2 regions of the Pseudoxanthomonas sp. UC19_8 genome follow, and region 2 is predicted to be linked to the other one. Evidence: predicted binding sites of a transcription regulator. Region 2 holds the regulator's gene; the other holds the start of a gene.

Region 1 (6,440 bases), 1.7 Mb from region 2:
GCCGCTGGCGCAGGCCCAGGCGCGGGCCGAACGGCCGGCGCAGGTGCGGATCGTCGAGCGGCCGGAAGGCTTCGTGTTGCTGGTGGATGGCCAACCGTTCTACGTCCGCGGCGCCGGCATGCGCGGCGACGCGCGCGAGCAGGATGCGCTGGCCGCGCGTGGCGGCAATGCCTTCCGCACCTGGCAGACCGGCGCCGACACCGCCCGGGTGAAGGCGATGCTGGACCACGCGCAGGCCAAGGGCCTGAGGGTGGCGATGGGCATCGAGGTCGCGCGCGAGCGGCATGGATTCGATTACGACGACGCCGGCGCCGTGGAGGCACAGCGCGCGCGCATCCGCGGCGAGGTGCTCGCCTGGAAGGACCATCCCGCCGTGCTGATGTGGGTGGTCGGCAACGAGCTGAACCTGGAATCGACCAACCCGCGCGTCTGGAACGCCGTGGGCGCGCTGGCCGACATGATTCACCGGCTCGATCCGAATCATCCGGTGATGACCACCGTGGCGGGCCTGGACAAGCCGCTGGTCGAGGCGATCAAGGCGCGCGCGCCCGCGCTGGACCTGATCGGCATCCAGCTCTACGGCGACCTCGACCGGCTGCCGGAGAAGCTTCGCCAGAGCCAGTGGACCGGCCCTTATCTCGTCACCGAATGGGGACCGACCGGCCATTGGGAGAGCCCGCTCACCGCCTGGGGCGCGCCGATCGAGGACACGTCCAGCGACAAGGCGCGGCTGCTGGCGCAGCGCTACCGCCGGGTCATCCAGGCCGACAAGCGCCAGGGGCTGGGGTCGTTCGTGTTCCTGTGGGGGCAGAAGCAGGAGCGCACGCCGACCTGGTATGGCCTGTTCCTGCCGGACGGCACCACCACGTCGGCGGTGGACACCTTGCAGTGGCTGTGGACCGGCCACTGGCCGCGCAACCGTGCGCCGTCGATCCAGGCGCCGACCATCGACGGGCAGGGCGCGCGCGCCAGCGTCACTCTGGCGCCGGGCAGCGCGCGTACCGCGTCGGCGCCCGCGCAGGATCCTGATGGCGATGCCCTGGACTATCGCTGGACCGTCCTGCGCGAGAGTCAGGCCACCAGCGTCGGCGGCGATCCGGAAACCGTCCCCGCCCAGGTCGATGTGGCCATCAGCGACACGGCCAATGGCGCGATGCGCCTGGTCGCACCGCAGGCGCCCGGCAACTACCGGCTGTTCGTCGAGGTCCGCGATGGCCAGGGACACGCGGCCACCGCCAACCTGCCGTTCCGGGTCGAGCTCATTGCGGAAAAGTGATCCGCACCGCCTCGGCGCTGCGTTCGGCCGGGCCGTGGAAGACCGCCTCGATGTTGTTGCCATCGGGGTCGAGGACGAAGGCCGCGTAATACCCCGGGTGATAAGGCCTCAGCCCGGGCGCGCCGTGGTCGCGGCCGCCGTGGGCCAGGGCGACCTTGTGGAAGGCATCGACCATGGCAGTATCGCGCGCCTGAAAGGCCAGGTGGTGGCGTCCGGTGTGTTCGCCGGTGGCCGCCGGGCTGTCGGCGCTGGAGACGAACAGCTCGTCCGCCCAGAAGAAGCCCGGCCCGGTGCCGCCGATGGGGATGCCCAGCGCGCCGAGCACGGCGCCGTAGAAGTCCTGGCTGGCATGCAGGTCGCGCACGACCAGATGCAGGTGGTCGATCAGGCGGCCGCGGAAGAGTTCCTGCGTTTCCATGGGAGCGCTCCGGCTGCGGTTGAAGTCGACCCAAGGTTTTAGCACCGCCACCGCGGCGGGCCCGTCACGCCGCTGACGGCCAGGACAGCACACGCCGTGTCGCGCTCATTCGTAGAACGCGTCGGATGCGTCGATCTCCAGCCCGTTGGCCTTGGCGTAGGCGACCGCGGCGCGGCACGCGGCCAGCGCGACCGGGTTGTCTTCCAGATGCGACACCGGCGCGCAGCGCATGGTCAGCAGGTCGGCGTCGTGGCACAGCGACGCCGTGCCATCGGCCGTCACGCAGATGGTGTCGTCGCCCGAGGTGACGAAGTACAGCCGTTCGGTATTGCGTCCATAGAGATGGAAAAAAGCCATTGCACTCTCCTTGTGTTGAGCGCTGGCGACCACGGTACAGACCGCGACCGACCAGCCTGTTCAGGAATTCTCACGAACCCCGCCGGAGCCCGAACCGTCATCCAGACTTCACTTCGACGCGACACCATCATGCGACGTTGGCCGACGTTCGCGACATAGGCGCTGAATCGCGTCCCACCCGCCGTTTTTTGCGTCGGTCGCTTCGCCACCCTCGATCTGCCCCTTCGGCACCTCCGCCAGCGGTCGCCATCCGGCCAGCGGGCGAGGCTCGGACGAGCACGCGAGCCTCACGGCAACCCGCGACCGCCGCCGCGCGACTGCCTGCCAGGTCAAGCGAGGCACGCCGCCGTGGCGGCGCAGTCGGCGGCGCCTAGCCGACCTCCGCCAGCGTCGCCCGATCGCGCCCGGCGCGCTTGGCGGCATACATGGCCGCGTCGGCGCGCTGCAGCAGGCCGCGCGTGTCGCGGTCCTGCGGCAGCAGCCCGGTGATGCCGGTGCTGAGCGTGACGCGCAGCTCGGGCAGTCCCAGATCCCGGGCGATCGCATCGAGCGGTTCGCGCAGCGCGTCGATGCGCCGCAGGGCATGCGCCGGCTCGGCGTCGGGCAGCATGACCAGGAACTCCTCGCCGCCCATCCGCGCGACATAGTCCTGGCCACGGAACACCGCGCGCAGGGTCGCGGCCACGCGCTCCAGCACGCGGTCGCCCACGTCATGGCCGTAGCGGTCGTTGATGTCCTTGAAGTGGTCGATGTCCAGGAAGCACACCGTCAGCAGCCGGCCCTCCTGCTGGGCGCCGGCGCGCGCCTGGGCCAGCCGTTCCAGCGCCGCCCGGCGGTTGGGCAGCCCGGTCAGCGCGTCGGTCTGCGCCAGCAGGCGCATCTGATCGCGTTGCTGGCGCAGGCTGCCCAGGCGCAGGGTCAAGGCCATGCTGGCGGTCAGGCCGAGCCAGACGCCGGTCACCATCAGCGTCTCCACTTCCCACAACGCCAGAAGGGTAGGCGCGAACAGCTCAAGCCCGGTGGCGAGCAGCAGTGGCGCCAGGCATGCCAGCGTGATCATCCCGCCGGGTTGTCGGCGGACCAGTGCCAGCACCGCGCGTGCGGCCAGCAGCACGCACAGCGCCACGAAGCCGACGCCATCGAGCAGCCAGATGGTCCGCAGGGCCGCCTCGGGCAGCACCAGCACCACCGCCGACAGCAGCAGGAACGCCACCGAGACCACGCCGGCGAGCCGATACACGCGCGAAGAGGCCTTGCCCGGATCGCGCAGCATGCGCAGGGTCAGGCCGATCATCGCCGTCGGCAGGGCGGCGATCAGCCGCAGCGCCAACGCCTCGTCCAGCGGCAGCCAGGGCCGCGGATAGGTCCACAGCCCGGACAGCAGGGAGATCCACAGCGCGAAGGTCACCGCGCCGATCGCCGCGGACAGGAAGGCGCGCTCGCGCGTGGCGATGAAGGTGAGCAGGCAGGACAGCACCAGCGACAGCACCACCGCCAGGCAGGCCACCCGCATCGAGAAGCGCAGCGTGTCCTGGCGCTGCACCACGGCCGGTTCGCCCAGCATCACGATCGGCCGCCACAGCGGCAGCGCCGCCTGGTCGAACTCGACCTCGATCGGCTGCAGGTTGCCGCGCGGCGGCACCAGCACCGTGCCCATGCCGGTGCGGAAGCGCGAGTCCAGCGTGCGCGCGTCCAGCGGCGTGCCGCAGCGCTCGCGCGTGCCGTGGCGGATCTCCACCTGGCCCTGGTAGATGTTCATCGCCAGCGCCGCCTGCGGCGTGCCCGGCCAGCCGCCGACCGGCGGCGCCAGCGGAATGCGCACATGGCCGGGGCGGTGCTGGTGGCGGCAGGGATCGATGTGTTCCTCGGCCAGCGCCGGCTGGCCGGACACCACGAAGGCCCGCGGCTGCGACGCCGGCGCGCAGGCGGCCAGCCCGAGGACCAACAGCAGGACCAGGCACAGCAGCCGGGGAAGACGCGACGCCAGGTCGGAGGTCATGGGCTTGGCAATAAGCGCCGCCACGCGGCGGACGACCATGGTATCGGCTGGCGCCAGCCGATCTGCAGTCCGGCGTGCGATCCGCATGCGAGCCGGCCCGGTCAGGCCGGCCGGGCTTCGCTCAGGGCTTGGCGGCGGCCCGCGCCGGGAAGGCGAAGGTCGCCACCACCGGGAAGTGATCGGACGGATAGCGGGCGCCGTCGTGGTCGGTCAGCGTGGCCACCGTCAGCGGCTGCAGGCCGCGGTAGAGGATCCAGTCGATGCGCTTGTCCGGCGTGCCGGTGAAGTCGTGGAACGTGCGGTCCGGCCCGCTGCGCGAGGGCGCCGTTTCCCAGCTGTCGTGCAGCAGCGCGGTCAGGGTGGCGTGCGGCGCGGAATCCGGGGTGGTGTTGAAGTCGCCGGTCAGCACGATCGGCTCGTCGGCCGGCAGCGCCTTGAGCCGCTGCGCGATCAGCTGCGCGCACTTCACCCGCGCGGCCTCGTCCTGGTCGCGGTAGGGGAAGTGGGTGTTGTAGAGCACGAAGGTGCGCCCATCGGCGATCCGCTCGAAGCGCGCCCAGGTCACCATGCGCGGCAGCGGATGGCCCCAGCTGATGCTGCCCGGCACCTCCGGCGTATCGGACAGCCAGAAGTTGCCCGAATCCAGCACCTTGAGCGCGTCCTTGCGATAGAACACGCCCATGTGCTCGTCTTCGTCGCCGCCGCGCCGGCCCTGGCCGAACCAGGCGTACTGCGGCAGGCGCGCGGCCAGATCGTCGGCCTGGCGCTTGACCAGCTCCTGGGTGCCCATCACGTCCGGCGCCTGCTCGGTGACCACGCGCGCGAGCAGGTCGCGGCGGTTCTCCCAGCGGTTCTCGTTGGTGTCCGCCGGCGTGCGCACGTTGAAACTCATCACCTTCAGCGTGGCCGGCGCGGCGGCGAAGGCCTGCGCCAGCGGCAGGCCGATGAGCAGCAGGAGCAGCATGCGCGCCTGGCGATGACGTGCAAGCAGCAGGCGGAAGGCGGGAGGCAACAGACGGGACAGGGGCATGGGACCGGAGCAGGCAGCGCGACGGGCGTCATGGTCCGGCAAACGCGCGCCGCGCGAAACGCGGCGAAAGTCGCAAGGCGAAGGCCTACCTCCGGCAGGCAGTCCGCGATTTATTGAACTGGATCACACATTTCCGGCCCGCCGCACCGGCGCGCCGATCACGCGCCCCAGCTGGCGTGGAAGCTGCCCGGCGCATCGACGCGCTCGAAGGTGTGCGCGCCGAAGAAGTCGCGCTGGGCCTGGATCAGGTTGGCCGGCAGGCGCGCGCTGCGGTAGCCGTCGTAGTAGGCGATGGCCGAGGCGAAGCACGGCACCGGGATGCCGGCCTTGACCGCCTTGGCCACCACCTCGCGCAGCGCGCCCTGATAGTCGGCGGCGATCTTCTGGAAGTACGGCGCCAGCAGCAGGTTGGCCAGCTTGGCGTCGGCCGCGTAGGCGTCGGTGATCTTCTGCAGGAAGCGCGCACGGATGATGCAGCCGGCGCGGAAGATGCTGGCGATCTGGCCGTACTGCAGGTCCCAGCCGTATTCGTCCGAGGCCGCGCGCATCTGCGCGAAGCCCTGCGCATAGGACACGATCTTGCTCAGGTACAGCGCCTTGCGCACCGCCTCGACGAAGGCCGCGCGATCGCCGTCGAACGCGGGCGCATCCGGCCCGGCCAGGATCCTGGCGGCGGCCACGCGCTCGTCCTTCAGCGCCGACAGCACGCGGGCGAACACCGACTCGGTGATCAACGGCAGCGGCGTGCCCAGGTCCAGCGCGCTCTGGCTGGTCCACTTGCCCGTGCCCTTCTGCGCGGCGCGGTCGAGCACCTTGTCGACCAGATCGCCCTCGCCGCGATCGTCGCGCTTGCGCAGGATCGTGGCGGTGATCTCGATCAGGTAGCTGTCCAGCTCGCCCTGGTTCCACTGCGCGTAGGTGTCGGCCAGCTCGGCGTTGGACAGGCCGAGCACGTGCTTGAGCACGGCATAGCTCTCGGCGATCAGCTGCATGTCGCCGTACTCGATGCCGTTGTGGACCATCTTGACGTAGTGGCCGGCGCCGTCCGGGCCGATGTAGGCCACGCACGGCGTGCCGTCCTCGGCCTTGGCCGCAATCTCGTTGAGAATCGGGGCGACCAGGTCGTAGGCGTCCTTCGGACCGCCGGGCATGATCGAGGGTCCCTTGAGCGCGCCTTCCTCGCCGCCGGACACGCCGGTGCCGATGAAGTGCAGGCCGGCCTGGGCCAGCTCCTCGTTGCGCCGGCGCGTGTCCTGGAAGAAGGTGTTGCCGCCGTCGATCAGCACGTCGCCCTTGGCCAGCAGCGGCTTGAGTTCGGCGATGACCGCATCGGTTCCGGCGCCGGCCTTGACCATCAGCA
Region 2 (6,440 bases):
ATGCCCAACGTGCCGTTCCTGATCCTGGCGGCGGTGCTGGGCTATGCGGCCTGGCAGCTGCACAAGCGGCGCCTGGCCGCGCCGCATGAAGACGCCGCGGCCGCGGCGGCCGCCGCCAGCACGCCGGCTGGCAATGCCGAGCTGAGCTGGGACGAGATCCGCCCGGTCGAGCCGCTGGCCCTGGAAGTGGGCTACAAGCTGATCGCGCTGGTGGACAAGAACCAGGGCGGCGAACTGCTGGCGCGCCTGAAGGGCGTGCGCCGCAAGCTGACCCAGGACCTGGGCTTCCTGATTCCCGCCGTGCACGTGCGCGACAACCTGGAGCTGGCCCCGGGCCAGTACCGCGTGCTGGTCCACGGCGTGCCGCTGGCCACCGGCGACATCCATCCCGACCGCGAGCTGGCGCTGGACCCGGGCCGCGTGTTCGGCGCGCTGGACGGCATCCCCGGCAAGGACCCGGCCTTCGGCCTGGATTCGACCTGGATCCTGCCCGCCCAGCGCGCGCATGCCGAATCGCTGGGCTATACCGTGGTCGACGCGGCCACCGTGGTGGCCACGCACCTGTCGCACCTGATCCGCGAGCGCGCCGCCGAACTGCTGGGCCTGGAAGAGGTGCAGCAGCTGCTGGCCACGCTGGGCCGCGGCGGCAACGCCAAGCTGGTCGAGGACCTCACGCCCAAGCTGCTGCCGCTGTCGGTGGTGGCCAAGGTGCTGCAGTCCCTGCTGGCCGACAAGGTGCCGCTGCGCCAGATCCGCCAGATCGTCGAGACCCTGCTCGAGCACGCCGTCCACACCCAGGATCCGGCGCAGCTGACCGCCGCAGTGCGCGTGGCGCTGGGCCGCTTCATCGTGCAGGAACTCAACGGCATGGCCGACGAACTGCCGGTGTTCACCCTGGCCCCGCAACTGGAGCGGGTGATGCAGGACTCGGTCAGCGGCCAGGGCGGCGCCCTGGAACCCGGCCTGGCCGAGCGCATCCACCAGAACCTGAGCCAGTGCGTGACCCAGCAGGAGAGCAAGGGCGAACCGGCCGTGCTGCTGGTCCCCGGCAACGTGCGCGCCGCCATCGCCCGCCTGGTCCGCCACAGCGTGCCTTCGCTGTCGGTGCTGGCCTATTCGGAAGTGCCGGAGGACAAGCGGTTGAGGCTGGTGGGGGCGGTGGGTTGAAGCCGGGAATGGGGAATCGGGAATCGGGAATCGTTGACGAGCTCGTGACCTGCTTCTTGCCTAGCAGGGCGTGAGCAAAGCCTCCGCCGCCAAGCGCAAGGCTTTTATCCCATTCCCCATTCCCCATTCCCCATTCCCCATTCCCCATTCCCCATTCCCCATTCCCCATTCCCCATTCCCCATTCCCCATTCCCGGCCCCACCCGCGGCACAACTCCTGCATGAGTCCAACCAAGCGTGATGCCGGAGGGCCGGCAGCGCAGGAGACCACCGCCCGATGAACATCAAGAGTTTCGTTGCCAGCGACATGCGCACCGCGCTGCGGATGATCCGCGACGCGCAGGGGCCGGACGCGGTGATCCTGTCCAGCCGGCCGGTGGCCGGCGGCATCGAAGTGGTCTCGGCCACCGAGTACGACCAGGCCGCGCTGGCCCGCGCCATGCGCGCGGCGGGCGCCGACCCGGCCGATGCCAGCCCGGCCGCGCTGTCGGCGCTGGCCCAGCAGCAGCTGCCCGCCGGGATCCCGGCATCCGTCGGAATCCCGGCGCAGCCGGTCGCCGCCGCCCAGCCGATCGCCGCGCCGCCGCCGCCGAGCGCGCAGCCCGATCCGGCCGCCGCCTTCGCCGCGGTCATGGACAAGGCCCGCCCCGCAACGCATGGCGCCGACTCGCTGCTGGCACGCGCCCGCGCGCGCCTGCTCGGCCAGCCCGCCGAACCGGCGCCGGCCGCCGAGCCCGCCCAGGCCCACGTCGCCGCACCCGAAGCCGCCGCCCAGGTCGACGTGCAGGATTTCGCCGCCGCCCTGCGCGCGCGCCTTGCCGAAAGCGAGGCCCAGGCCACCGTCACCCTGGACATGACCCGCCCCGCGCAGCCGATCACCGCAGCGCCGGCGGCCGAGGCCGCCGCCCCGATCATCGAAGCCCCGACCGAAACCGCCCGCCCCGCCCTGGCGCTGGTGCCCGGCATCGAGACCGACCCGGCCATCGTCGCCATGCGCGAGGAGATGGCCCGCATGCGCGCACTGATGGAGGCGCAGATGGAGCAGCTCTCGCTCGAACGCCTGCGCGGCTCGCCAGCGCGCGCGGCCGCCTTCGACGCCCTGACCGGCTACGGCTGCGAGCAGGCCCTGGCCCAGGCCGTGGCCCTGCGCGTGGACCCGTCCCTGCCGCTGGCCGAGGTCAGCGCGGCGATGCTGGCCGAACTGGCCGACAGCCTCAGCATCTGCGCCAGCGAGACCATCGACGAGGGCGGCGTGATCGCCCTGGTCGGCCCCACCGGCGCCGGCAAGACCACCACCGCGGCCAAGCTGGCCGCGCGCTTCGCCGCCCGCCACCGCGCCCGTGACGTGGCCCTGATCACCACCGACTGCGAGCGCCCCGGCGCCCACGAACAGCTGCAGGCCTACGGCCGCAAGCTCGGCATCACCGTGTGCGAGGCGCGCGGCATCGGTGGCCTGCAGCTGGCGCTGGAGCAGCTGGCCGACTATCCGCTGGTGCTGGTGGACACCACCGGCTACGCGCCGACCGACCGCGCGCTGTTCAACCAGATCCTGTGGCTGCGCGCGACCACCAAGGTGCGCAGCCTGCTGGTGCTGCCGGCCAACGGCCACGCCCAGGACATGGGCGAGGTCATCCGCCGCTACCGCCCGGCCGCGCCGGAAGGCCTGATCCTGACCAAGCTGGACGAGACCGGCTACCTGGGCAGCGCCCTGTCGGTGGCCGCGCGCACCGCCATGCCCATCGCCTACACCACCAACGGCCAGCGCATCGACAGTGACATCGACGCCGCCGACGCCCTGGCCATCGCCCGAGGCGATGGAAAGCGCGCGCCGCAGCAGCGATGTGGCCACCCACGGCATCGAGACCCGCCATGCAGTCGCCTGATCCCCGCGCCCCGCGCATTCCCCGCGTCATCGCCGTGGCCAGCGGCAAGGGCGGCGTGGGCAAGACCACGACCTCGATCAACCTGGCCGCGGCCATGGTCAACGCCGGCCAGCGCACGCTGCTGCTGGATACCGACCTGGGCTTGGCCAACGCCGATGTGATGCTGGGCCTGTCCCCGCGCTTCACGCTGGCCGATGTGTTCGCCGGCAAGTGCACGCTGGCCGACACGCTGCTGGAAGGCCCGGGTGGCCTGCTGGTGGTGCCGGCCGCCTCGGGCAAGCAGCACATGGCCCAGCTGACGCCGGCCGAGCACACCGGCCTGATCCACGCCTTCTCCGAGCTGGACGTGCCGCTGGACGTGATGGTGATCGACAACGCCGCCGGCATCGCCGATGGCGTGCTGACCTTCTGCCAGGCCGCGCACGACGTGGTGGTGGTGGTTTGCGACGAACCGGCCTCGATGACCGATGCCTACGCGCTGATCAAGGTGCTGGGCCGCGACCGCGGCGTGCGCCGGGTGCACGTGCTGGCCAATCAGGTCGGCGATGCGACCGAGGGCCCGGCGCTGTTCGCCAAGCTCGAACGCGTGGTCGGCCGCTTCCTGGACATCACCCTGAACTATCTCGGCGCGGTGCCGCGCGATGAATGGCTGCGCCGCGCGGTGCAGCGCCAGGAGGCCGTCGTGGACGCCTTCCCCTCGGCGCCCTCGGCCATCGCCTTCCGCGACTTGGCCCGCCGCGCGCGCCAGTGGCAGCAGCCCACCGCCCCGCGCGGCCATGTCGAATTCTTCCTCGAACGCCTGGTCGGCCAGTCCGTCCAAGGGAACCCGGCATGAACCTCATGGCCGCCGCCCACTACCGCGCCCACCAGCAGGGCTCGCCCGCCGAGATCGTCGAGCGCCACGGCGAACTGGTGCGCCGCATCGCCCACCACCTGGCCGCGCGCCTGCCGGCCAGCGTGGAGATCGACGACCTGATCCAGGCCGGCATGCTGGGCCTGATCGACGCGGCCCGGAACTACCAGAACGACCAGGGCGCCACCTTCGAGACCTACGCCTCCATCCGCATCCGCGGGGCGATGATCGACGAGATGCGCCGTGGCGACTGGACCCCGCGCTCGGTGCACCGCAGCTACCGCGAGATGGTGTCCGCCGTGCGCCAGGTCGAGCAGGCCACCGGCCGCGCCGCCACCGCCGCGCAGGTGGCGGCGGTCATGCAGATTCCGCTGGACGAGTACCACCACCTGGTCGAGGACGCCGCCCGCGGCCAGCTCACCAGCCTGGACGCGCACATCGCCGAACACGACGGCGAGGCGCGCCTGGCCGGCGCCGACAGCGCCACCCCGGCGCGGGCGTTCGAGCAGACCGCCTTCCGCGATGCCCTGGCCGAGGCCATCGCCGGCCTGCCCGAGCGCGAGGCGATGGTGCTCTCGCTGTACTACGAGCAGGAGCTCAACCTGCGCGAGATCGGCGCGGTGCTGTCGGTCAGCGAATCGCGCGTCTGCCAGATCCACGGCCAGGCCGTGATCCGCCTGCGCGCCCGCCTGGGCGAATGGAAGCGCGAGCCGGCGGAGATCGACTGAGGGTATCTGTTTGGCGGGCAGCTGAAAGCCGAAGAGCTAGAAGCTGAAAAGCTCAAAGCTGAAGAGCTAGAGAGCTGAAGAGCACCCCCTCCCAACCTCCCCCTTCGCTACGCGAAAGGGGAGGGGCCGATCGCCTGGTGGGACCCGCCACGGCGGCTCCCACTTGTAGAGCGGAGCTTGCTCCGCTGGGGCTTTCCCCACGAACCGAACCAAGAGCAGCGGAGCGAGCTCCGCTCTACAGACGGGCGGCCGCTAGATTTGAGAGACAGTTGCTCCCACGACAGCAAGGCGCTCCCAGCAAAGCCCGAAGCCGGCTCCTGCCTTTCGCGGCAGCGATAGCCTCAGCCATTTGAAAGGCCGCGCGCGGTCTGCCCCCTCCCATTGGCCGCAGGCCAAGGGGAGCTCGAAGTCGCGGCTAGCGACTGAGGGGGAGGGGTGCTCTTCGCGGGGAGCCTGAAGATCCCCGCCTCCCAACTCCCCTCGCTGCGCAAAGGGACGGCACGGATTCCAGCCACATCGAGAAACCGCGCACTGCATCACGCCGCGACAGTGATCCATCGCGGAGCCGCGCCATGAGCCTGGCGCGTATCTTGCAACACAGGGTCAGCCGCAACGCATCCCAGGTGCATGAGGCGCGCGCATCGCGCGCGCCTCATCCGGCCTGTCGCGCCGCGTGCGAAAAACCTCTCTTCAGGAATCCGGCGCGCGGCCGTCATACAGATCATGGACAAGCTCAGCCTCGTTGGTGCCATTCTCGCGCTGGTCGCGCTGCTGCTCGGCAGCGTGCTCAAGGGCGCCGGCATCGAAAGCCTGTGGTCGCCGGCCGCGTTCGTGATCGTGGTCATCGGCACCTTCGCCTCGATCATGCTGCAGACCCATATGTCCACCTTCCTGCTGGCCTTCAAGCTGGTCAAATGGGTGTTCATGCCGCCCGCGCAGGACCGCGCCGGCGTGCTGGCCAAGATCGTCGAGTGGTCCAACACCGCGCGCAAGCAGGGCCTGCTCGGCCTGGAGGCGCAGGTCAAGGAGCAGGACGACGCCTTCATCAAGAAGGGCCTGCAGATGGTGGTCGACGGCATCGAGCCCGAGTCGATCCGCAACGTGCTGGAGACCGACATGCACCACCAGCAGACCCGCGACACCGCCGCGGCCAAGGTGTTCGAGGGCATGGGCATCTACGCGCCCACGCTGGGCATCATCGGCGCGGTGCTGGGCCTGATCGCGGTGATGAAGAACCTGGCCGACCCGTCCAAGCTGGGCCACGGCATCGGCGCGGCGTTCACCGCCACCATCTACGGCATCGGCATGGCCAATCTGATGTTCTTGCCGGTGGCGGCCAAGCTCAAGGCGCTGATCGCCGAACAGAACGAATCCCGTGAGATGATCCTCGAGGGCCTGATCGCCATCGCGCAGGGCGAAAACCCGCGCAACATCGAATCCCGACTGTCGGTCTACGTGGCGCACTAGAACACAAGGACGACCTCCCCCCATGGCGCGCAAGCACCAGCACGAAGACCACGTCAACCATGAGGCCTGGGCGATCCCCATGGGCGACCTCATGACGTTGCTGCTGGCCTTCTTCGTGGTGATGTACGCGATCTCCTCGGTCAACGAGGGCAAGTTCCGCGCGGTGTCCGACGCGCTCAACGCCGAGTTCGGCGGCCCGCCGCGCTCGGTCTCGCCGGTGCAGCTGGGCAAGCACCAGCTGCTGGGCTCCTCCTTCGACCGTCCCTCGCTGGCGACCTCGGCCGCGCGCATCGGCCCGGCTCCGGCCAGCCAGCTGATGCAGGCCAAGATGCGTCAGGCGCTG

What was found. The regulator FliA, encoded in region 2, starts transcription of late flagellar genes. The targets are predictions, from matches to a motif close to TAAAGTTTNNCNNNCNNNGGCCGATAA.
Region 1: ACFJIT_RS01355 (GGDEF domain-containing protein) is a predicted target of FliA. The motif match lies at 4,091-4,117, and genes of this name have one in related genera.

The regions. Positions count from the first base shown of each region.
Region 1 is NZ_CP170559.1:302,308-308,747, forward strand. Features, by position in the region: gene ACFJIT_RS01340 (glycoside hydrolase family 2 TIM barrel-domain containing protein) at 1-1,276, shown strand, start outside; gene ACFJIT_RS01345 (VOC family protein) at 1,260-1,694, opposite strand; gene ACFJIT_RS01350 (hypothetical protein) at 1,800-2,051, opposite strand; gene ACFJIT_RS01355 (GGDEF domain-containing protein) at 2,422-4,050, opposite strand; gene ACFJIT_RS01360 (endonuclease/exonuclease/phosphatase family protein) at 4,172-5,074, opposite strand; gene gndA (NADP-dependent phosphogluconate dehydrogenase) at 5,239-6,440, opposite strand, start outside.
Region 2 is NZ_CP170559.1:2,937,643-2,944,082, forward strand. Features, by position in the region: gene flhA (flagellar biosynthesis protein FlhA) at 1-1,167, shown strand, start outside; partial or broken gene flhF (flagellar biosynthesis protein FlhF) at 1,444-2,958, shown strand; gene ACFJIT_RS12985 (MinD/ParA family protein) at 3,036-3,884, shown strand; gene ACFJIT_RS12990 (RNA polymerase sigma factor FliA) at 3,881-4,630, shown strand; gene ACFJIT_RS12995 (flagellar motor protein) at 5,354-6,097, shown strand; gene motD (flagellar motor protein MotD) at 6,120-6,440, shown strand, end outside.